Linked DNA regions of Catenulispora sp. EB89. The protein of the gene in region 2 interacts with the protein of the main gene of each other region in a pairwise test. Links are inferred from orthologs where the notes say so. Each region holds a gene or a part of one and is shown on either strand. Other genes may lie near its edges. The genes, in order: rlmB and ABH920_RS41870.

The links.
Region 1: the proteins of ABH920_RS41870 (region 2) and rlmB interact in binary tests that used the Escherichia coli proteins (3 or more experiments, as listed by UniProt). The link is inferred for Catenulispora sp. EB89 from one-to-one orthologs.

Annotation. Positions count from the first base shown.
Region 1 is NZ_JBGCCU010000002.1:618,869-629,015, reverse strand. Bases 3,242-6,210 are described here. They hold rlmB (23S rRNA (guanosine(2251)-2'-O)-methyltransferase RlmB), read right to left. Parts: upstream 5,252-6,210; coding sequence 4,232-5,251; downstream 3,242-4,231. Other genes in these bases: cysS (cysteine--tRNA ligase), read right to left, coding at 5,363-6,210; speB (agmatinase), read right to left, coding at 3,242-4,181. In the rest of the region: ABH920_RS06350 (FAD-dependent oxidoreductase), read right to left, coding at 1-1,171; ABH920_RS06345 (carbon-nitrogen hydrolase family protein), read right to left, coding at 1,168-1,995; ABH920_RS06340 (PHP domain-containing protein), read right to left, coding at 2,314-3,156; more of speB, read right to left, coding at 3,186-3,241; more of cysS, read right to left, coding at 6,211-6,775; ABH920_RS06320 (multidrug effflux MFS transporter), read left to right, coding at 6,845-8,092; ABH920_RS06315 (tetratricopeptide repeat protein), read right to left, coding at 8,122-9,366; ABH920_RS06310 (phytoene desaturase family protein), read left to right, coding at 9,513-10,147. UniProt on the Escherichia coli protein: Specifically methylates the ribose of guanosine 2251 in 23S rRNA.
Region 2 is NZ_JBGCCU010000030.1:28,747-38,860, reverse strand. Bases 7,179-10,114 are described here. They hold ABH920_RS41870 (NAD(P)H-hydrate dehydratase), read right to left. Parts: upstream 9,426-10,114; coding sequence 7,932-9,425; downstream 7,179-7,931. Other genes in these bases: ABH920_RS41865 (DUF1707 domain-containing protein), read left to right, coding at 9,472-10,114; ABH920_RS41875 (MFS transporter), read left to right, coding at 7,179-7,938. Outside these bases: ABH920_RS41910 (DUF2142 domain-containing protein), read right to left, coding at 1-568; ABH920_RS41905 (DUF2304 domain-containing protein), read right to left, coding at 565-1,017; ABH920_RS41900 (glycosyltransferase family 2 protein), read right to left, coding at 1,014-1,736; ABH920_RS41895 (alpha/beta fold hydrolase), read right to left, coding at 1,784-3,013; alr (alanine racemase), read right to left, coding at 3,066-4,244; ABH920_RS41885 (GNAT family N-acetyltransferase), read left to right, coding at 4,349-5,152; ABH920_RS41880 (ArsR family transcriptional regulator), read left to right, coding at 6,009-6,602; more of ABH920_RS41875, read left to right, coding at 6,616-7,178. UniProt on the Escherichia coli protein: Bifunctional enzyme that catalyzes the epimerization of the S- and R-forms of NAD(P)HX and the dehydration of the S-form of NAD(P)HX at the expense of ADP, which is converted to AMP.

The DNA.
Region 1 (10,147 bases), on a different replicon or contig from region 2:
GGGGGGAGGGGTCGCGCCAGAACGGCCGGTCCACCACCACGAAGAGCTTCGAGGCGCCCATGTAGTGCGTGCGCTCGACGGCGGTCCACACGTCGGTGGGCAGGAGGGCCTCGTGCACCTTGATCTTCGAGAGCATCATCCAGCTCTGGGCGGTGAACACGGCGGCCTGATACGTGCGGATCTCGTTCGCGGCGTCGGCGATGGTGATGCCGCGCCTGGTGCGGTACATCCGGGTCACGGCGGGCCGCGGGTGGCCGTCGTCGTGCAGCGAGCGCACCGAGGTGCCGGCCGGCCAGTGCGCGAGGGTGTCAGGGGTCTGTGACCACAGCGCCAGCGGCAGCTGCTGGCAGCCGCCGACCACGCGCCGGTGGTGGTCGTCGGCGCCGGTGTAGACGACGCGCAGGATCTCCAGCATGGAGTTCGGGAAGTCCGTGTCCCAGCCGCCGGTGCCGAAGCCGACCTGGCCGAACACCTCCCGGTGCCGGAAGGACTTGAAGGCCGGGTTCGCGGCCAGGAAGCCGTAGAACGAGGTGTCGTCGAGCCGGTGCACCAGACGGCTCCAGATCTCGCGCACCGTCGCGGTGTCCCGCTCGCGGATCGCCTGCTGCATCGCGGAGAACTCGGCGCCGTGCGCCGGGTCGTCCAGCGCGTCGGCCCAGGCGTCGGCGACCTCGTGGTAGATCGCCGGCAGGTCGTCCAGGGTGGTCGCGTAGTGGCTGTCGCCCTTGAGGTCGATGACCGTGGACGGCGTCGCGGCGTCCAGCGGGTTCGGGAACGGCTCGGTCCGCAGCCCCGCGCGCTCGAGGTAGTCGAACAGCGTGGTCGACGACGGCGGGAACCGCATCGCGCCCATCTCGGCCATCGCGCCCGGCACGCCGGGGAACGGCGTCGAGCGCATCCGGCCGCCCAGCTCGTCGGCCTCGTACACGACCGGCTTCAGGCCGAGCTTCAGCAGCTCGTGCGCGGCCACCAGGCCGGACAGGCCGCCGCCGATCACCGCGACCTCGGTGCCGTGCGCCGCCTCGGGCACCGAGCCCAGGCCGGCCGGGTGCGCGGCGTAGTCGTCGTAGGCGAACGGGAAGTCGGGGCCGAACATGGTGATCGGCTTGTGCGAGTCGCACTGCACGTGGTCGGTGACCTCGTGGACAGTGGCCGGGACAGCGGACGTCACTTCTGGGCTCCGTACAGATCGGTTCGGCGGTCCTGCAGATACGTGTTCAGATCGCGCGAGGCGGTCAGGTCCGCCAGGTCCACGTCGGCCAGCAGCAGCTCCTCGCGGTCGTCGCCGACCGCCAGTTCCCGGCCGTCCGGGGCCACCACCCGGGTCTCGCCGGCGTAGACGAAGTCCCGCTCCACCCCAACCCGGTTCACGTACGCCACGAACAGCTGCGACTCGATCGCCCGCGCCGGCACGATCTGCCGCGGCACGAACTCGTACGGCCGCATCAGGGCGGTCGGCACCAGCAGCAGCTCGGTCCCGGCGTCGGCGTGCGCCCGCACGGTCTCGGGGAACTCCACGTCGTAACAGATCAGGAAGCCGACCCGGATGCCGTCCAGCTCGGCCTGCACCACCAGCTCCTCGCCCGGGGCGAACGCGGCCCGGTCCACGTCGCCGAACAGGTGCGTCTTGCGGTAGTTGGCCACCGGGGCGCCGTCGCCGCCGATCAGCTGCACGGCGTTGTACACGACGCCGTCGCCGTCGCGCTCGGGGTAGCCGTACAGGATCGCGATCCCGTGCCGGGCCGCGATCGCGGACACCTCCTGCTGCGAGGGCCCGTGGCGCTCCTCGGCCAGTCCGGCGATCACCTCGGCGCCCAGGTTGTAGCCGGTGAGGTACATCTCCGGGGTGATGAGCAGGCGCGCGCCGCTCTCCGCGGCCCCGGCGGCGGCGTCGGCCAGCGCGGCCAGGTTGGCGCGGCGGTCGGCGGCGGGGTCCGGGGCGCCGTTCGGGTGGTCGGTTGCCGGTGCTTGGAGGCAGGCCAGGCGGAGGGTCATGGTCTCCAGCCTAGGTGCGGGGCGGCGGTTCGCATCTCGCCGTGGTGGACAGGGTGGCGGGGTCGGTTCGACATCGGGTCGGGCGGCATTCTGTTATGAGGGATTCACCCCTTTTGCCAGTGTGATCGCCTGCACTGACAGACAACCAGCCGCTTGCTGCCTGGGCAGCGCGTTCACGCTACGCGGCGGCATCGACCTGAGTTGGCTGGTCCGGCGTCCGGGGCCAGTCCCGCGCCTGGCGTCGCGTCAGTCCCGCACCCAGGGCCAGTCCCGCGCCTGGGGCCAGTCCCGCACCCAGGGCCAGTCCCGCGCCTGGCGTCAGTCCCGCACCCAGAAATCGAACAGGTCGGCGCCCGGTCTGAACCCGGCGGCCCGCGCCACCGCCACGGCCTCCCTGAAGCCGTTGCCGACCGCGTCGGGCCGGTGCGCGTCGGACGCGAACGACACGCCCTTCCCGCCCTCCTGGCGCCACCACGCGACCACCCGCGGATCCAGCGGGATCCGGGTGTTGAACTCCATGACCTTGTCGGCGCGCGCCAGCGTCCGCAGCACCAGGCGGATCTCGTCCTCGAACCGGGTGAGGTCGAAGGGCTCGTCGGCGGGCCAGTACCGGACCGGGTAGTCGATGTGGGTGAGCACTTCGAACCCGTCGTACTCCTCGATCAGCCGCACCGCCTCGGCGAGGTAGCGGCTGTACTCCGTGGCCGCGTCGCCGCGCTTGATGCTCGCGGAGATGTCGGCGTAGGGCTCGTCGCGCCGCGACGCGGTGTGCAGTGAGGCCAGGATCCGCTGGAACCCGCCGCGCTTCAGCAGATCCGCGGTCTGGTCCGGGAACCAGTGCGCCTCACTGAGCTCCACGCCGGACAGGATGCGCAGCTCCGGGAAGCGGTCGCGGCAGCGCTCCAGCGTCTCCAGGTAGCCGGTCAGGTCGACGGCCGGGGGAGTCAGGATGTTGCGATCGTCCACGACCTCGACGTAGCGCTGCCACTCGGCCGGGAACCAGTCCTCGGCGGTCAGTTCCGAGATGCTGAAATCCGCGTGCTCGGTGAAGGCGATCGAGGGCAGCCCGAGCTCGACGGCGCGCTCGCAGGTCCGCTCCATGGAGCCGGCGAGCGCGTCCCACGAGTACTCGCTGTGGACGTGGTTGTCGGGTGGCAGCACCGGAAGTCCCCCTTTTCAGGGACGGCGCCTCACCGTCCCTGCATCGCCAGCAATGTCACAAGATCGTAGGCCACGTGCGCGGCGGCGACCGAAGTGATCTCGGCGTGGTCGTAGGGCGGGGCCACCTCGACCACGTCGGCGCCGATCAGGTTCAGGCCGTCCAGGCCGCGCAGGATCTCCAGCAGCTCGCGGCTGGTCATGCCGCCGGCCTCGGGGGTGCCGGTGCCGGGGGCGTGCGCGGGGTCCAGGACGTCGATGTCGATGGAGACGTACAGCGGCCGGGTGCCGATCCGCTCGCGCAGCGCCTGCACCACGGCGTCCACGCCCTGGCGCATCACGTCCGCCGAGGTCACGATGCCGAAGCCCATGCGCTTGTCGTCGCTGAGGTCCTGCTTGCTGTACAGCGGGCCGCGGGTGCCGACGTGCGCCACCGCCGAGGAGTCGAGGATGCCCTCCTCGAAGGCGCGGCGGAACGGCGTGCCGTGCGTGTACGGCGCGCCGAAGTACGTGTCCCAGGTGTCCAGGTGCGCGTCGAAGTGCAGCAGCGCCACCGGGCCGTGCCGGCGGGCCATGGTGCGCAGCAGCGGCAGCGCGATGGTGTGGTCGCCGCCGATCGTCACCAGCTTGGAGCCGGCGCCGACCAGCTCCCCGGAGTGCGCCTCGATCTGCTCCAGCGCCTCGTCCAGCAGGAAGGGGTTGATGGCGATGTCGCCGGCGTCGGCGACCTGCACCGCCTGGAACGGCGAGAAGTCCAGGCCCGGGTGGTACGGCCGCAGCAGCCGGGAGGCCTCGCGCACCGCCGCCGGGGCGAAGCGGGCCCCGGGGCGGTAGGAGACGCCGGAGTCGAAGGGGGCGCCCAGGACCGCCACGTCCGCCTTCTCGCCCGCCGGGAGCTGGTCCAGGCGCGGCAGCCGCGCGAACGTCGCGAAGCCCGCGTAGCGCGGGGTCTTCGAGGAGTCGACCGGGCCTATCGGGGCCGGACGTCCGGTGCTGCCGCCTTCGGTGTTCGCCTCAGTGCTCGCCATTGAGCTGTCTCTCCTAGCTAGGTGGTGCTGTGGTGCTGTGAAACTGTGGATCAGCCGCGGGCCTCGGCGCGCCGCCGGTTGACTTCGTACAACGCGATCCCGGCCGCGACGCCGGCGTTCAGCGACTCGGACGAGGACGCGATCGGGATCGAGACCGTGACGTCGCAGAGCTCGGACACCAGCCGCGACATGCCCTTGCCCTCGGACCCGACGACCAGGCACAGCGGCTCGGTGGCGATCTCCAGCTCGTGCAGCGGCACGGCGCCGTCGGCGGCCAGCCCGGCGACCATCACGCCCTGCTTCTTGTACGCCTCCAGCGCGCGCGTCAGGTTCCCGGCGCGCGCCACCGGCAGCCGGGCCCCGGCGCCGGCCGCGGCCTTGAACGCGCCGGCCGTCATGCCCGCCGCGCGCCGCTCCGGCACGATCACGCCGTGCCCGCCGAAGGCCGCCACGGAGCGCATCACGGCGCCGAGGTTGCGCGGGTCCGTGACGCCGTCCAGCGCCGCGAACAGCGGGGTGTCGCCGGCCGCGAACACCTCCTCCAGCAGGTCGTCCGGGTGCGCGTACTCGTAGGGCGGCATCACCAGCATCACGCCCTGGTGCAGGGTCCCGTTGGTCATCCGGTCCAGCTCGTGGCGCGGGGCCTCCAGCAGCGGGACGCCCTGCTCCATGGCGAGCTTCATGCTCTCGCGGACCCGGTCGTCGCTGTCGATGTACTGCGCGACGTACAGGGCCTTGGCCGGCACCTGCGCGCGCAGCGCCTCGACCACCGAGTTGCGGCCGGCGACCTGCTCGGCCTCGCCCTTGCCGGGGGTGCGCCGGACCGGCCGGGCCGTGCTGCGCGTGCCGGCCGCCGAGCGGCCGGTGTTCGGGGCGGCGGCGCGCTTGGCCGCCGACTTCGCCCGGCGGGCCGCCGGATGCCCGGTGCGCTCCTCGGCCTTCGGCGTCGGGCCGCGGCCCTCCAGACCCTGGCGGCGCTGGCCGCCGGAGCCCTTCTGCGCGCCCTTTCGGGAGCTCGACGCGCCCGGCTTGTTCGCCCGGCCGCCGGTGCCGCCGCCTTTGCTCGCCATGATGTCCTTACTTTCTTCAAGTTCCAGCACTTCAGGCCGTGCCCCCGCTCCACGCTACCGTCAGCGTGGCGGGGGCACGGTGGGAGTCGGCCGCCTAGGCGACTGGCCCTCTTATTGGTTGACGGTCCAGCGCGGACCGCTCGGAGTGTCCTCGACGTTGACGCCGGCCCGGGCCAGCTGGTCGCGGATGGCGTCGGAGGCGGCGTAGTCCTTGCGCTCGCGCGCCGCCTGCCGCTGCTCCAGGGCCACCTTGACCAGGGTGTCGACGACCGGCCGCAGATCGCTGCCGGACCCGGCGGTGCCGGCCGCGCCGCTCCACGGCTCGGCCAGCGGGTTCAGGCCGAGGATGTCCAGCATCTTCAGCACCGAGGCGAGGTGCGAGGCCACGCCTTCCTTGTCACCGTTGGCCAGGGCGGTGTTGCCCTCGCGGACGGTGTTGTACAGCACGGCCACCGCGCCCGGGACGCCGAAGTCGTCGTCCATCGACTCCGCGAAGGCCGCGGGCACGTCCGCCGCGGACTCGGTCGGGCCGACCGTCTCCAGCGCCCGGGTGACGAAGCCCTCGATCCGCGAGTACGCGGCGTCGGCCTCGCGCAGCGAGTCCTCGGTGTACTCGATCATCGAGCGGTAGTGCGGGGTGCCGAGGTAGTAGCGCAGGACCACCGGCCGGTACTGCTTGGCCAGTTCGGTGACCAGCACCGAGTTGCCCAGCGACTTGGACATCTTCTCGTTCTTGAGGGTGACCCAGCCGTTGTGCATCCAGTAGTTGGTGAACTTGTCGCCGAAGGCGTGCGACTGCGCCTGCTCGTTCTCGTGGTGCGGGAAGATCAGGTCGACGCCGCCGCCGTGGATGTCGAAGTTCGGGCCCAGGTAGCGGTGCGCCATCGCGGAGCACTCCAGGTGCCAGCCGGGGCGGCCGGGGCCCCACGGCGTGTCCCAGAAGGGCTCGCCGGGCTTGGAGGCCTTCCACAGCGTGAAGTCGTGCGGGTCTTCCTTGTGCGTGGTCGGCGCCACGTCGTCGACCGGCTGCTCCTCCAGGTCGTCGACACTGAAGTGGGCCAGCGCGCCGTATTCGGGGAAGGAGCGCACCCGGAAGTAGACGTCGCCGCCGGCGGCGTAGGCGTGGCCGTCGTCGATGAGCTTCTGCATCATCGCGACCATCTCGGGGATGTGGCCGGTGGCACGCGGCTCGACGGACGGGTCCTCGCAGCCCAGCAGCCGGTAGGCGAGCTGGAAGGCGTACTCGTTGGCCTGCGCCACGCGCCAGGTCTCCACGCCCTGCTCGGCCGCCTTGCGGATGATCTTGTCGTCGATGTCGGTGACGTTGCGCACGAAGGTGACGGCGTAGCCGCGGTGCTCCAGCCAGCGGCGGGCGATGTCGAACGAGACTCCGGACCGGATGTGACCGATGTGCGGCGGGGCCTGGACGGTCGCGCCACAGAGGTAGATCGAGACCTTGCCTGGTGTGACGGGTACGAACTCGCGCGTCGCTCGCGCGGCGGTGTCATACAGGCGGAGAGTCATTCCCCAAGGATACCGGCGGGTGGATGGCGAAAACGTCTTCTTTCGGGTTGTGGTTCCATGGGGCGGTGAGTGGGAGATGAGCGGGTGGTGAGGCGTTCTGGGCGGGCCCCGGTGAAGCTGCTCCTGATACTGGGAGCGCTTTCCATGTTCGGGCCTTTGTCGCTCGACATGTACCTGCCGGCACTGCCGGACCTGGCGCACTCGTTCCACACGGCCGAGTCGAACGTCCAGCTGACGCTGACGGCGTGCATGATCGGCCTGGCCTTCGGCCAACTGGTGGCCGGCCCGATGTCGGACGCGTGGGGGCGCAAGAAGCCGCTCGCGATCGGGCTGATCGCCTACGTGGCCACATCGCTGTTCTGCGCGTTCGCCCCCGACGTCTACTCGCTCACCGCGGCGCGCCTCCTCCAGGGCTTCGCCGGCGCGGCCGGCCTGGTGATCTCGCGGGCCATGGTGCGCGACCTGTACGAGGGCGACGCCCTCACGAAGTTCTTCTCGACACTGATCCTGGTGAACGGCCTCGGCCCGATCCTGGCTCCGGTCCTCGGCGGCCAGCTGATCCGCTTCATGAGCTGGCGCGGCGTATTCGTGGTGCTGACGCTGATCGGCGTAGCGCTGTTCGCCGCCGCGACGCTCGGACTCAAGGAGACGCTCCCGAAAGATTCACGCGGAGCGTCCGGCGGCGGCCTACCCGCGACCCTGCGCACGTTCCGGGTCCTGCTCCGCGACCGCGCGTTCACGGGCTACATCCTGACGGGCGGCTTCGCCCTGGCGGCGATGTTCGCTTACATCTCAGGCTCACCCTTCGTCCTGGAGAACATCCACGGCCTGTCGAAGCAGGAGTTCAGCTTCGCCTTCGGAGCCAACGCCCTCGGCATCATGATCGGCGGCCGGACCAGCGGCCGCCTGGTGGGACGTGTCGCGCCATCGCGCCTGCTGGGCGCGGGCCTGGTGATGTCCTTCGGCGGCAGCACGATCCTGCTGGCGGCGACGGCGGCCTTCGGCGGCAACCTCGCGGGGACACTGGTGGGACTGTTCCTGATGGTCTCATCGGTCGGCGTGATCACCCCCCAGGTGACGGCCTTGGCGCTGTCCGGCTACTCACCCGCGGTGGCAGGCGCGGCCTCGGCACTGATCGGCACGGGGCAGTTCCTGTTCGGCGCGATCTTCGCGCCGCTGACGGGGCTGGGAAGCAAGAGCAGCGGGATGCCGATGGCGTTGGTGATCTTCGGCTTGAGCGCGGCCGCGGTTCTGATGCGGGCGCTGTTGGTACGGACGCCTCGGCTTGAGGCGGTTGCGGAGCCGGCCGCGGCTTGAGGGCGGGCCGGCCCAGAACCTCGCTGAGGCTAGTCCCCCGTGGTGGGCCGGGTCTGAGTTTTCACGCCCGCCACGCCCGCCACCCCACCCCGCCGCACCGGGCTCAGCTCCGGAGCCTTCCGGTGCAGCGTCAGCCGCCCGACCAGGTGGCTGATCAGACCGACCGTCAGCGTCGACCCGCCCTCCACGTGCCCGATCGAGCTCCCGGTGATCATGAACACGTGCGCGGCGATCGTCATCACCAGCGCCACGCGCGTCTTCGTGTCCTGCCACAGGTACTCGACCAGGTACCGCCAGAGGTCGCGGTCGGCCTTGCGGGCCGGGCCTATCAGGCAGATGCCCAGGACCGCCAGGACCGCGAGGGGGATCAGGAACCTGATGTCGAAGCCGGGGATGGCCACGCCGCCGAAGGCGACCAGCCAGCCGGCCGCTGCGCTGAACTCCATCGACCGCAGCACCAGGTTGCCGACGTGCGCCAGGCTGTCGTCGTCCGGCCCCGGCCGGGACGCCAGGACCGCCTCCAGGTCGGCGACCAGGGCTATCGGTTCCGGGACCTCCTCGGCCGCCGTTACCGCGTCCTCGAACTGCTTCGCCTCGGTCGCGGATTCGGGGTCGAGGCGCGCCGCCAGTTCCGTGGCCCGGCGTGCCTCGGCCGCAGCCTGGGACAGGTCTCCGCTGGCTTCCAGGGCGGCGGCCAGGCTCGCGCGGCTCTGCCAGACCTGCGGCCCCAGGCGCACCGCCTTCTCGGCCGCCGCGACCGCTTCGCCGAAGCGGTCCAGCAGTCGCAGCGCTGAGGCGCGCAGGCGGTGGCCCCACTCGTCGTCGGGGGCGAAGGTGATGACCCAGTCCGCGGCGCGCAGGGCCTTCTCGCCGTCGCCGGTCTCCAGGTACACCGCGGCCAGAGCGCGCCAGACCCGCACGTCCTGGCTGCCCGCCACGATCAGTTCGTTGAGGACGTCCAGCGCCTGCTGGCGTCGCCCGAGTTCGGCCAGCGCCTCGGCGCGCGCGATGTGCCGGCCGATCTGGTCGGAGCCGGGTGGAGGTCCCGATGTTGTCACGGGCGACAAAGTCGCGGGTTCCACCGCCGCCGGAAGGGGAACGTACTTCACGACCATGGTCTGCTCGAAATCGGCGTCCCCGGCCGGGTCGTCCTCCGTCTCCGTGCCGAGGACCTCTCCGGCCGCGCTGACGGCTGCCCGGACTTCGGCCTTGATGGCGGCGTCCATTGTCGCCGCCGGGTGCCAGACCTCTTGTTCGTTTGACTCGCCGGACATCCCCCCACCCCTCCACCGGGTTCGCCGCCCGGCATCAGACGCCTGGTATACCCCACCGGCGCGCCGGGATGCCAGAGGCGGACCGGTGGCAGGGGGCGGACGTGGGATGATCGGGACCTGTAGAGGGAAGGACGCCCGACGTGACAGTGGCACTGCCTGAACGAGCCGAGCGCACGCCCCGCCCGGGCGCCTCGCGGCACGACGTCGTCGTGGTCGGCGGCGGCCACAACGCGCTCGTCGCCGCGGCCTACCTGGCGCGCGCCGGGCTGCACGTCACGCTGCTGGAACGGCTCGACTCGGTCGGCGGCGCGGCGGTGAGCGCGGCGCCCTTCGCCGGGGTGGACGCCCGCCTGTCGCGCTACTCCTACCTGGTGTCGCTGCTGCCCTACACGATCGTGCGCAACCTGGAGCTGGTCATCGAGCTGCGCAGCCGCCCGGTGTCCTCCTACACCCCGCTGCGGCGCGCCGGCGGCGACACCGGGCTGCTGGTCGAGCGCCGGCCCGGCGCGGCGACCGAGGAGAGCTTCCGGAAGCTGACCGGCGGGCCCGCCGAGTACCGGGCCTGGACCCGGTTCTACGAGCAGCTCAGCAAGCTCGCCCGGGCCCTGGCCCCGACGCTCCTGAACCCGCTGCTGGGCCGCGGGCAGATGGAGGCGCTGGCCCGCGAGGAGGGCGCCGGCGAGGCCTGGGAGTGGGTGTTCGAGCAGCCGATCGGCGCCGCCGTGGAGCGCTTCTTCGGCGACGACGCCGTGCGTGGCGTGGTCCTCACCGACGCGCTCAT
Region 2 (10,114 bases):
ATAGCGCGCCGACTCCAGGGAGCACCAGGCTGGGGAGCCCTACAGGGAAGTAGTAGGCGGGGTTGTAGTTCCCTGCGGAGGTCTCGACGATCGCTGTGGAGTTGTCGGTGCCGAACTTCTTACCGCATGCCGCGGAGAGGAACGTATTGCGGAAGCACGCGGACATCGCGTCGAGAGTCCCGTACTTGGCGGGCAGTGGATAGCCGAGCCAGGTCTTCTCGAAGCCGCCGCTGATCTCGTGGCGGGAGGTCGAGTTCACGAACTCGCCGCGGGCTGTCGCGGCGGCTTTCACCATGTGCGAGGGCTCGTCCGGGGATGTGGACATCGGGGAAGCGAAGGCCCAGCCGGTGGAGACCAGGAAGAAGCCGACCAGGGCCAGCAGCCAGGGGCGGTTGAGGACCCTGAGGACTTTGGTGGTGCTGCGGCGCGGCCAGGATGGGCGGCGGGGTTTGGTGGGGAGGAATGGCGCGGATACCGCTTTGGGCTCTGGTTCCCGGCCGGGTTCCGGTTCCGATTCGGGTTCCGGAAGGGGCTGCGGCGGCGGTTCGAGCGCGCCGGATCCGCTCACCGGGCCGCTCCCCCGGCCGATTCGCCGGTGAGCGGGGGCAGCGGTGTCGCGAGACCGGTCGGCCCGGAAGCGTCGGTCAGCGCCGCCGGCTCCCGCACCGGACGCCCCAGCCGCTGCGCGTTCAGCGTGGTCGCGTCGCGCACCGCGATGACCCGGGCCAGCTCGGTGAACCGCGCTTCCTGGGTCTTGAGCCGGAAGTAGGTGTTCACCGACACGAAGACGAACGCCACGGTCAGCGCGTAGAGCACGAGGTCGGTGCCGCGGCCCACGCCGACCTTGTGGGCCAGCGAGTTCACCCAGTTGGGCCGCAGGATCGCGACCACCATCAGGGCGATGAAGACCAGGAACGCCAGCCGCTTCAGGGCTCTGGTCTGCACCGAGTACCAGTGCCGGATGAACAGCAGCAGGAAGCCGGCCGCGATGACCAGCAGGATGGCCTGGATGATCATGGCGTCCTCCGCGACCGCAGGGAGAGGTCGAACAGGATGTTGACGCCGTTGATCAGCGACTGGCCCTTGGCCTTGGAGTAGTCCGTGTAGAGCACGGTCACCGGGACCTCGGTGACCTCCAGCTCCGAGCGCGCCAGGTAGTCCACGATCTCCGAGGCGTGCGCCATGCCGTTCATGGTGATCTTGAGCTGGGAGGCGGCGGCCCGGTTCAGGACCCGCAGGCCGTTGTGCGCGTCGGTGAGCTCCAGGCGGCGGGCCGCGGGGCTGAGCGCGGCGACCGTCTTCAGCAGCGCGCGCTTGACCCACGGCACGTGCACGGTCCCGCTCAGGAAGCGCGAGCCGAGGGCCACGTCGGCGCCGCCGTCGCGGACCGCGCGCACCAGTTCGGCGGCGTCCTCCACGCGGTGCTGGCCGTCGGCGTCGAAGGTGACGAAGTACTCCGAGCCCTCCTGCAGCAGGGCGTACTCCAGGCCGGTCTGGAGCGCGGCGCCCTGGCCCAGGTTCACCGGGTGGCTGACCAGGTGCGCGGCCGTGCGGAAGATGTGGTCGGCGGAGTCGTCGCGCGAGCCGTCGTCCACGCACACCACGTTCGGGAACGTGGGCAGGACGCCTGCGACGACCTCGGCGATCACCGAGCCCTCGTTGTATACGGGGATGACGACCCAGACGTCGTCGAACTCCGAAGTCCCAGCCGAACCGGGAGCCTCCGCTGTCTGCACAGCTCCCAGATTGTGCGGTCATCGCACGATGCGCACCGTGATTAGGCCTAATGGCTTGATGTGCCCGGGCCAGCCACGTCCGGGCCCGGGGCGTCCGGGCCAGCCACGTCCGTGCCTGCCGCATCCGGGCTCGCCGTGTCGAGGCGGGCCAGCACGCGCCGGATCGCCCCGTCCACGGCGTCCGGGTGCTCCAGCGGCAGCACGTGCCCGCCGGCCGGGACGATCTCCACGCCGGTGTGGTGGGCGTCGTCGGGCGCGGCGGCGTCGATCTCGGCGGCCATCCGCTCGCTGTGGAACGCCGGAGTCAGCAGGTCGTGGTCGCCGACGATGATCTCCACCGGCACCCGGCCGAGCGTGGGCAGCGCGGTGGCCTTGTTGTGCGCGGAGAAGGTCGGGAAGAAGTCGGCGATGACGTCCATCGGGGTGCTGGACAGCATCTCGTCGGTGAACCGGACCAGCGCCGGGGGCACGTCGGAGGCGAAGGCGTAGCGGCGGGTCAGCAGCTGCGCCAGGTCGGTCCCGGCCCGGCGGGTGCGGTCCACCAGGGTGTGGCCGCGGCCCAGCAGCGCGAACACGCCGGGGGCGGTGCGTTGGAACAGCTGCGCGGCGCGGGCCGGCAGGCCCAGCGTCATCTCGTTCCAGTGGCCGTCGGTGGTCGAGCACAGCACCACGCCGCGCACCCGTGCGTGCTCGCCGCCCTCCGGGCCGCCGAACAGCTCGGGGTGCTCGGCGGCCAGCGCCATGATCGTCATACCGCCCATGGAGTGGCCGATCAGGACCACGTCGCCGTCCGGGCACACCGCCTCCAGGACGGTGTACAGGTCGCGCCCTATCTGGTCGATGGTGTGCGAGGCCGAGGTGCCGCGCTGCGAGCGGCCGTGGCCGCGCTGGTCCCAGAACACGCAGCGGTTGGTCGCGGCGAACTCCGCGCGCTGGTAGTGCCAGGTGTCCTGGTGCAGGGCGTAGCCGTGGCAGAACACCAGGGTCGGGCCGGCCGCGGCGCGCGGGCCGCGGCGGCGGGCCCAGCCGGCGCCGCCGCTGAACAGCTGCGGGCCGTCGACCTCCACGTACAGGCCGACGCCGTCGTCGGCACGGACCGTCAGAGGCTTGCCGCGCAGGGTGCCGTAGGGCTCGGCCAGCCGGCGGGGTTCGGCCAGCCGGCGGACGGCGCGGCCGATGGTGGCGCGCTCGATGGCGAACCCGGCCGCCGCCCCGGCGGCGATCACGCCGACCGCGGCTCCGGCGATCCCCGCCTTCTTAGCGGTGCTGACTGCCATGACGCCCCTTCCGCTCGACGGCCCTCGCGGTGTTCACCGTCGGCCCCTTACGTCACGAGTTCCCGACGTAGACCCGCGGGACACGCGGACCGATGCGCGTGACGATCTCGTAATTCAACGTCCCGGTCGCCCGGGCCCAGTCGTCGGCGGTCGGCTCGCCGTGCTCGCCCGGGCCGAAGATCACGACCTCGTCGCCGACCCGCACGTCGCGGACGGCGTCGGGGTCGCCGAGGTCGACGACGAACTGGTCCATCGCCATCCGGCCGGCGATCCGGTGGCGCCGGCCGCCGATCTGGACCTCGCCGACGTTGGAGGAGTTGCGCGGCAGACCGTCGGCGTAGCCGAGCGGGACCAGGGCCAGGGTCGTGGGCGCCGCGGTGTGGTAGATGTGCCCGTAGGAGACGCCGTGCTCAGCCGGGGCGTTCTTGACCAGCGCGACGCGCGCCCGCAGCGTCATCGCCGGGCGCAGGCCGAAGTCGGCGGGGGTGGTGTCCGGCAGGGGCGAGAGGCCGTAGAGCGCCAGGCCCGGTCGGACCAGGTCGAAGTGCGCCTCGGGCAGGCTCAGGGCGGCCGGGCTGTTGGCGATGTGGCGGACCTCCGGGCGCAGGCCCGCGTGGTCGGCGACGGCCAGGGCCGCGCGGAAAAGGTCCAGCTGGGAGCGGATCGAGGGGTGCCCGGGCTCGTCGGCGCAGGCGAAGTGCGACCAGACGCCGGTGACCCGGATGTGCCCGGCGGCCTCGGCCTTGGCGGCCAGCTCGACCAGCTCCAGCCAGTCGTGCGGCTGGGTGCCACCGCGCCCGAGGCCGGTGTCGGCCTTGAGCTGCACGCGCGCCGGGGTCCCCAGGCGCTGTGCGGCCGCGGTGATCTCCTCCAGGACCCAGGGGGCGTAGGCGGTGACGTCGATCTCCTGGGCGATCAGCTCGTCCCAGGGCCCGCCGGCCGGATGCAGCCAGGCCAGGATCGGGCCGGTCAGCCCGGCGGCGCGCAGCTGCAGCGCCTCCTCCGGCAGGGCGGTGCCGAGCCAGGCGGCGCCGGCCTGCTTGGCGGCGCGGGCACACGGCACGGCGCCGTGGCCGTAGGCGTCGGCCTTCACGACGGCCATGACCCCGGCCCCGGACTCGGCGACGATCTGACCCACGCGGCGGGTGTTCGCGCGGATCGCGTCCAGGTCGATCCGCGCCTCGGCACGCAGCGGGCCGGGCGGAAAATCGGTGGCGGTCAGGTCTGTCATCGACGGTAGTCTGCCAGGCCGTCGCGGTCTTGATGGTGACACCAGGTCGCCTTCGGCCGGGGCCGGGCCTTCGCGGCCCTGCTCATCAGTGGGGGTTCTCGATTTTGGAAGCGCTCGAAGCGAAGGTCAACGGCTACCTGCACGGCAACGCGCGCGCCCGGGCACTGAACGAGGCATGTGGGCCGTTCCACATCGGCTTCGACGCCGGCAACGCCAATCCCTTCCTGAACTACGCGGTACCCGAAGCCGGCGCTGTTGTGACGTCCGAGGACATCGAGGCGTTGCTCGCGGCTTTCGCCCGACGGGAGCGCACGCCGCGGCTGGAGTTCGCGCCGGGCGGCGCGCCGGGGGTGGAGGAGGCACTGCTGGCGGCCGGGTTCGAGGTGCAGCAGCGGCTGCCGTTCATGGTGGCGACGGCCGCGGAGCTGGTCGGGCCGAGTGCCGTGGACGGCGTCGAGGTGGTGGTGCTGGACAAGTCGGCGACGGACGCGGAGCTGCGCGGGGTGGCTTTGGCGCAGCGGGAGGCGTTCGGAGAGTCGGACGAGCCGCAGGATGACGCGGACTTCTCCGATGATGTGATCGGACTGCGCGGCGCGGTGGACGCGGGGAGGTCCCTGGTGCTGGCGCGGGGGGCCGCGGGCAGCGACGCAGCCGGCGTGCCGATGGCCGGCGGCGGCAGCGGGTCGGCGAACTCGGGGACGACGGAGATCGGCGGCATCGCGACCCGGCCGGCTTTCCGGCGGCGCGGGGCGGGGGCGGCGGTGACGGCGGCGCTTTCGCGACATCTGCTGGAGGTGGCGGGGCTGGAGTGCGTGTGGCTTTCGCCGTCTGGGCCTGATCAGGAGCGGCTGTACGCGTCGATCGGGTACCGGAGTCTTGGGGAGATGCTGTTCATCTGGAAGCCCTGAGGTTCTTGCAGGGCAAGCGCGGGGCGACGGGGCTGCGTGACCGGCCATGTCGCTAGGGGGTCCGAAGGACCATGCGGGGGTGTTGGTTCTGGGTCCCTCGCCGCGTCGGCGGGCGAAGCCAACCTGGCCGGGCCGGTGGTGTCAAGCCGGACGCGACAGCACCACAGCAGCAGGGGTGCGGCTTGATACCACCGGACCGGACTGGTTCCGTTTACGGCGACGACGCGGTGAGGGACCCAGAACCTCGGCGACCACAAGCAGCACCGCCGGCAGGCAGCGCGGCGCAGGCAACAGCGTGATGGCAAGCCAAACAGTCGCGGGCCGCCGCCAAACAGCAGGTCGCACGGGTCGCCCCCTCGCTGTAGAGCGCCCGCCGGAGGCCTCGAGGTGCCCACCAAACGCGGCAGGCAGCCGCCCACATGACGTGTGCGCAGTGACTCGGACCCGTGCGGGGTCGTGGACGCGAAAACCGCCAGCCGCCAACGCACCACAGCAGAGACCTGAGCCAGTGCGCGGTCTTGCACGCGAAAACCGGCGGCCGCCAGACCAAACGCGTGCGCAGTGACTCGGACCCGTGCGGGGTCGTGGACGCGAAAACCGCCCGCCGCCAACGCACCGCCGCACAGACCTGAACCAGTGCGCGGTCGTGCCCACGAAAACCGGCGGCCGCCAGCGCAACCAGCCGGGCTCAACCGAACTGCGTCCCCCCGCGAGGTCACCAAACCTTAGGCGAAGCCGTAAAAATCGCCTTTCAACCCACGGCCCAACCGCACCCCAGCAGAGGTCCCGCCCACCCTCTCCGACTAATTACAGAAGGAACCTTGCAGAAGATTCCTTCTGTAACTACAGTAGCGCCATGCCCGAACCACGCCGCATCACCGACCCCGAAGTCCTCAAAGGCCTCTCGCACCCCCTGCGCCAGCGCCTCTACCGCCTCCTCACCCAGCTGGGGCCGTCGACGACCACGATCCTCGCCGGGCACCTGGACGGGGCGGATCCGGGGCGGGTCAGCTACCACCTGCGGGAGTTGGGGAAGCGGGGGTTCATTGAGGAGGCGCCGGAGTTGGCGCGGGATCGGCGGGAGCGGTGGTGGCGGGTGCCGGAGGGGTCTTTCAGCTGGTCGGGGGCTGACTTTCGGACGCCGGAGGGGAGGGCGGTGGCGGACGCTGCTTTCGCGCAGACCGTGCAGGACCAGGTTGAGCGGTTGGAGGCGTTTGTTGCTCGGAAGGCGGAGTGGTCTTCGGAGTGGCAGGGGGCCGCGACGACCACGAACACGCACCTGCGGTTGGCGCCGGAGGAGTTGCGCGGGCTCAGTGAGGAGCTGAACGCGGTGCTGCGGAAGTGGGCCGCGCTGGGGCGGCGGGATCCTTCGCTGCGGCCTGATGAGCAGCCGGTCGACGGACGGGAGCAGGTGTTCCTGTTCCTGCACGCGTTCCCAGAGAAACCTTGAGGGGGGATTGCTCATGACTGCTGTCGTGGCCGGCCCGGTCGGCGCCTCGCGGCCCGTTCCGGCGCTGCGGAATGCGAGCTACCGGCGGCTGCTCGGGGGTGCGACGCTGAGCGCGCTGGGCGACCAGGTCTGGTACGTCGCGCTGTCGTACGCGGCGGTGCGCGCGGGGTCGCCGGCCGCGGCCGGGGTGGTGTTGTCGGTCTCTGCGATACCCCGGCTGCTGTTGGTGCTGTTCGGCGGGGTGATCGTCGACCGGTTCGATGCCCGGAAGCTGATGATCGGCAGTGACTCGCTGCGGGCGGTGGTGTGCCTGGGGGCGGCGCTGGTCGCTACGGCGACTTCGCCGGGGTTGGGGTTGTTGGCGGGCGTCGCGGTGGTGTTCGGGGTCGTGGACGCGCTGTTCATGCCCGCGTCTGTGGCGCTGCGGCCACGGCTGCTGGAGCCGCATCAGTACTCGGGCGGGGCGGTGCTGTGGACGCTGTCGGGGCGGCTGGCGCTGACGGTCGGGGCACCGTTGGGCGGGGTGGTCGCGGCCTCGGCGGGGCTGGGGGCGGCGCTGGTGGTGGACGCGGTGAGCTTCGTCGCGTCGCTGGTGAGCTTGGTGGGGCTGCGGGTTCGCAAGGAGGTAAGCGCGAAGGCGGGCGCAGGGGCAGGTGCGAGGGCGGGTGCGGAGGCTCGTTCGGGGACGCCGGCCGCCACGGCCGCAGCGCGAACCGCGACACGCAAGGAGCCGTTCGGGCGCAGCTTCGTCGCAGGGCTCGGCTATCTGCGCCAGCACGCGGTGCTGGGGCCGTTCGTGGTGTGGCTGGCGCTGACGAACATCGGGATGGTCGGCCCGCTGAACGTGGGCGCGGCCCTGCTGGCCACGCGGCGGGGCTGGGGCGCGCCGGGCATCGGCCTGCTGCTGACCGGGTTCGGGATCGGCGCGGCGGTGGGGGCCGTGGGGATGGGGAAGGTGCGGGTCCGCGGCGGGCTCGGCGTGTGGCTGGCCGGTGCCGGGGCGCTGCAGGGGGTCGCTGGGGCGGCGATGGCCCTGGTGCCGACGTTGGGCGGGGCGATCGCGGCGGCAGCGGCGGTCGGGATGCTGTCGAGCGCCATGGGGGTGCCGGCGACGGTCGTGATGCAGGCCGAGTGCGATGACGCGTTCCGAGGACGGGTCGGGAGTGTCACGACGCTGATCACGTTGGGGATCGTGCCGCTGACCATGGGCCTGATGGGGTTGATGGTCGGGGCGTTCGGGCTGTCGGCGGCATTCGGGATCAGCGGGGCGGTGGAGGTGCTGGGGCTGCTGTGCCTGCTGTCGCGAGGATTCCGGAGTGTCCGCGCGCCTCAGTGAGGGGCCCGCGCCGCGGTGAGGGCTTCGACCAGGTCCCCGGCGATGAGCTGCCGGCCGGGGTGGCGGCGCTGGACGTCGAGCGCCGCCTGGCCGTGCAGGTGGGCCGCGACGCTGGCGGCGTCCAGAGGATGCAGCCCGGCGGCCAGCAGGCCGCCTGCGAGGCCCGACAGGACGTCGCCAGACCCTGCGGTGGCCAGGGCCGGGGTGCCGGTGCGGTTGACGCGCACGGTGGCGGTTCCCGGGTCGGCGATGAGCGTCGTCGAGCCCTTCAGCAGGACCGTGCAGCCGAAGCGGTCGGCCAGTTCGCGGACGGCGGCCAGGCGGTGGGCCTCGATGTGGTCGGAGGTCCAGGCGGCATCGTCGAGGAGGCGCGCGGCTTCGCCGGAGTGGGGCGTGAGCAGCGTCGGGTGGGAGCGGTCCAGAGGCTTGTCGGACTGGCCGAGCTGCTTGAGGGCGGTCAGGCCATCGGCGTCGACGAGCACCGGCAGCTCGGTGGCCAGGGCTTTCGCGACACGGTCGGCGCTGTCCGCGCCGATGCCGGGGCCGACGACCCAGGCCTGGACGCGGCCGTCGCCGATCAGGACCTCCGGGTAGCGGGCCAACACGCCGGCGTTGACCTCGGGCTCACCGAGGAAGCGGACGGCGCCGACGCCGCTGCGCAGGGCCGCGCCGGTCGCGAGGACGGCGGCGCCGGGGTAGCGGGGGGATCCGGCGGCCAGGCCCAGGACGCCGCGGCGATACTTGTTGCTCTCGGCGGTGGGGGTCGGCAGGAGGGCTTCGACGTCGGCGGGTTCGAGGGCTTCCAGGACCGGAGCGCCGTCGAGGTAAGGTGCCAGGCCGATGTCGACGAAGCGGAGGTCGCCGACGTGCTCGGCGGCCGGGGAGATGAACAGGCCCGGCTTGTAGGTGCCGAAGGTGACGGTGACGTCGGCGTTGACCGCGGGGCCGGAGACCTCGCCGGTGTCGGCGTCGACGCCGCTGGGGAGGTCCACGGCGACGACGAGGGGACGCGGGTCGGCCGCTTCGATCTGTTCGAACACCGATGCCGCAGCAGGGCGCAGGCCGCCGTGGCCGCCGATCCCGACGACGCCGTCGAGCACCAGGTCGGAGGCGGTGTAGCGCCACTCCCCCGCTGTGCTGACCAGGCCTCCGGCGGCGCGCAGGGCTGCCAGGCCGGCGGCGTGGGCGCGCGCCTCGTCGAGCAGGACCGCCTCGACCTTCGCGCCGCGGCGGACCAGGCGGGCGGCGGCGTAGAGGGCGTCGCCGCCGTTGTCGCCGCTGCCTGCGACGACGAGGACACGCGCGCCGTAGACGCGTCCGACGCGTCCCACGCGTCCGTGGGCGCCTCTACGGACGCCTCCCAGGAGCCGCACGCACTCCGCCGTCAGCCCGGCGACCGCGCGCTGCATCAGCTCGCCGTCGGGCAGGCGCGCCATCAACGCCGCCTCCGCGTGCCGGACCTGGTCCACCGAATGCGCCGTCAGCATGCTTCCACCCTGTCACGGCCCGGCGTGTCTCGCTAAGATCCTCGGCATGTCTGGGGAGGAAGCGCTGTCGCGCGCCGAGATGCGCGCGTCCCATGAGGACCGTGACATCGTCGTGGACCGGCTGCGGGTGGCGGCCGGGGACGGCCGGATCGACGGGGACGAGCTCGACCAGCGGATCGAGGCGGCGATGACCGCGCGGACCTATGGCGAGCTGGACAAGCTGATCAAGGATCTGCCTTCGTCGGCGCAGCCGGTGAGCCCGGCGCGGCGGACCGAGGCGGAGGCTTCGCAGAACATCACCATCTCGCACGGGAACACGCACAAGCTGGGCGCGTGGCTGGTGCCGCGGCGGCTGAACGTCGCGGTGCGGCACGGGAACGTCCTGCTGGACTTCACCCAGGCGGTGTTCAGCGGTGCGCGGGAGGTCGAGCTGGCGCTGGATCTGCGGCACGCGAACCTGCGGATCATCGTGCCGCCGGGGACGGCGCTGGACACCTCGGGGCTGGCGACGCGGCACGCGAACGTCGGGCAGCCGGATCTGGGGCCGGCCGGGCCGGAGGCGATCCGGCTGACGATCAGCGGGCAGGCGGAGCACACGAACCTGCGGGTGCGGCGGCTTTCGCGGTTCGCGGAGCGCCGGCGGGAGCGGCGGGGAGAGCGCGAGCTGGGGCGGCGGCGCGAGCGGCGGG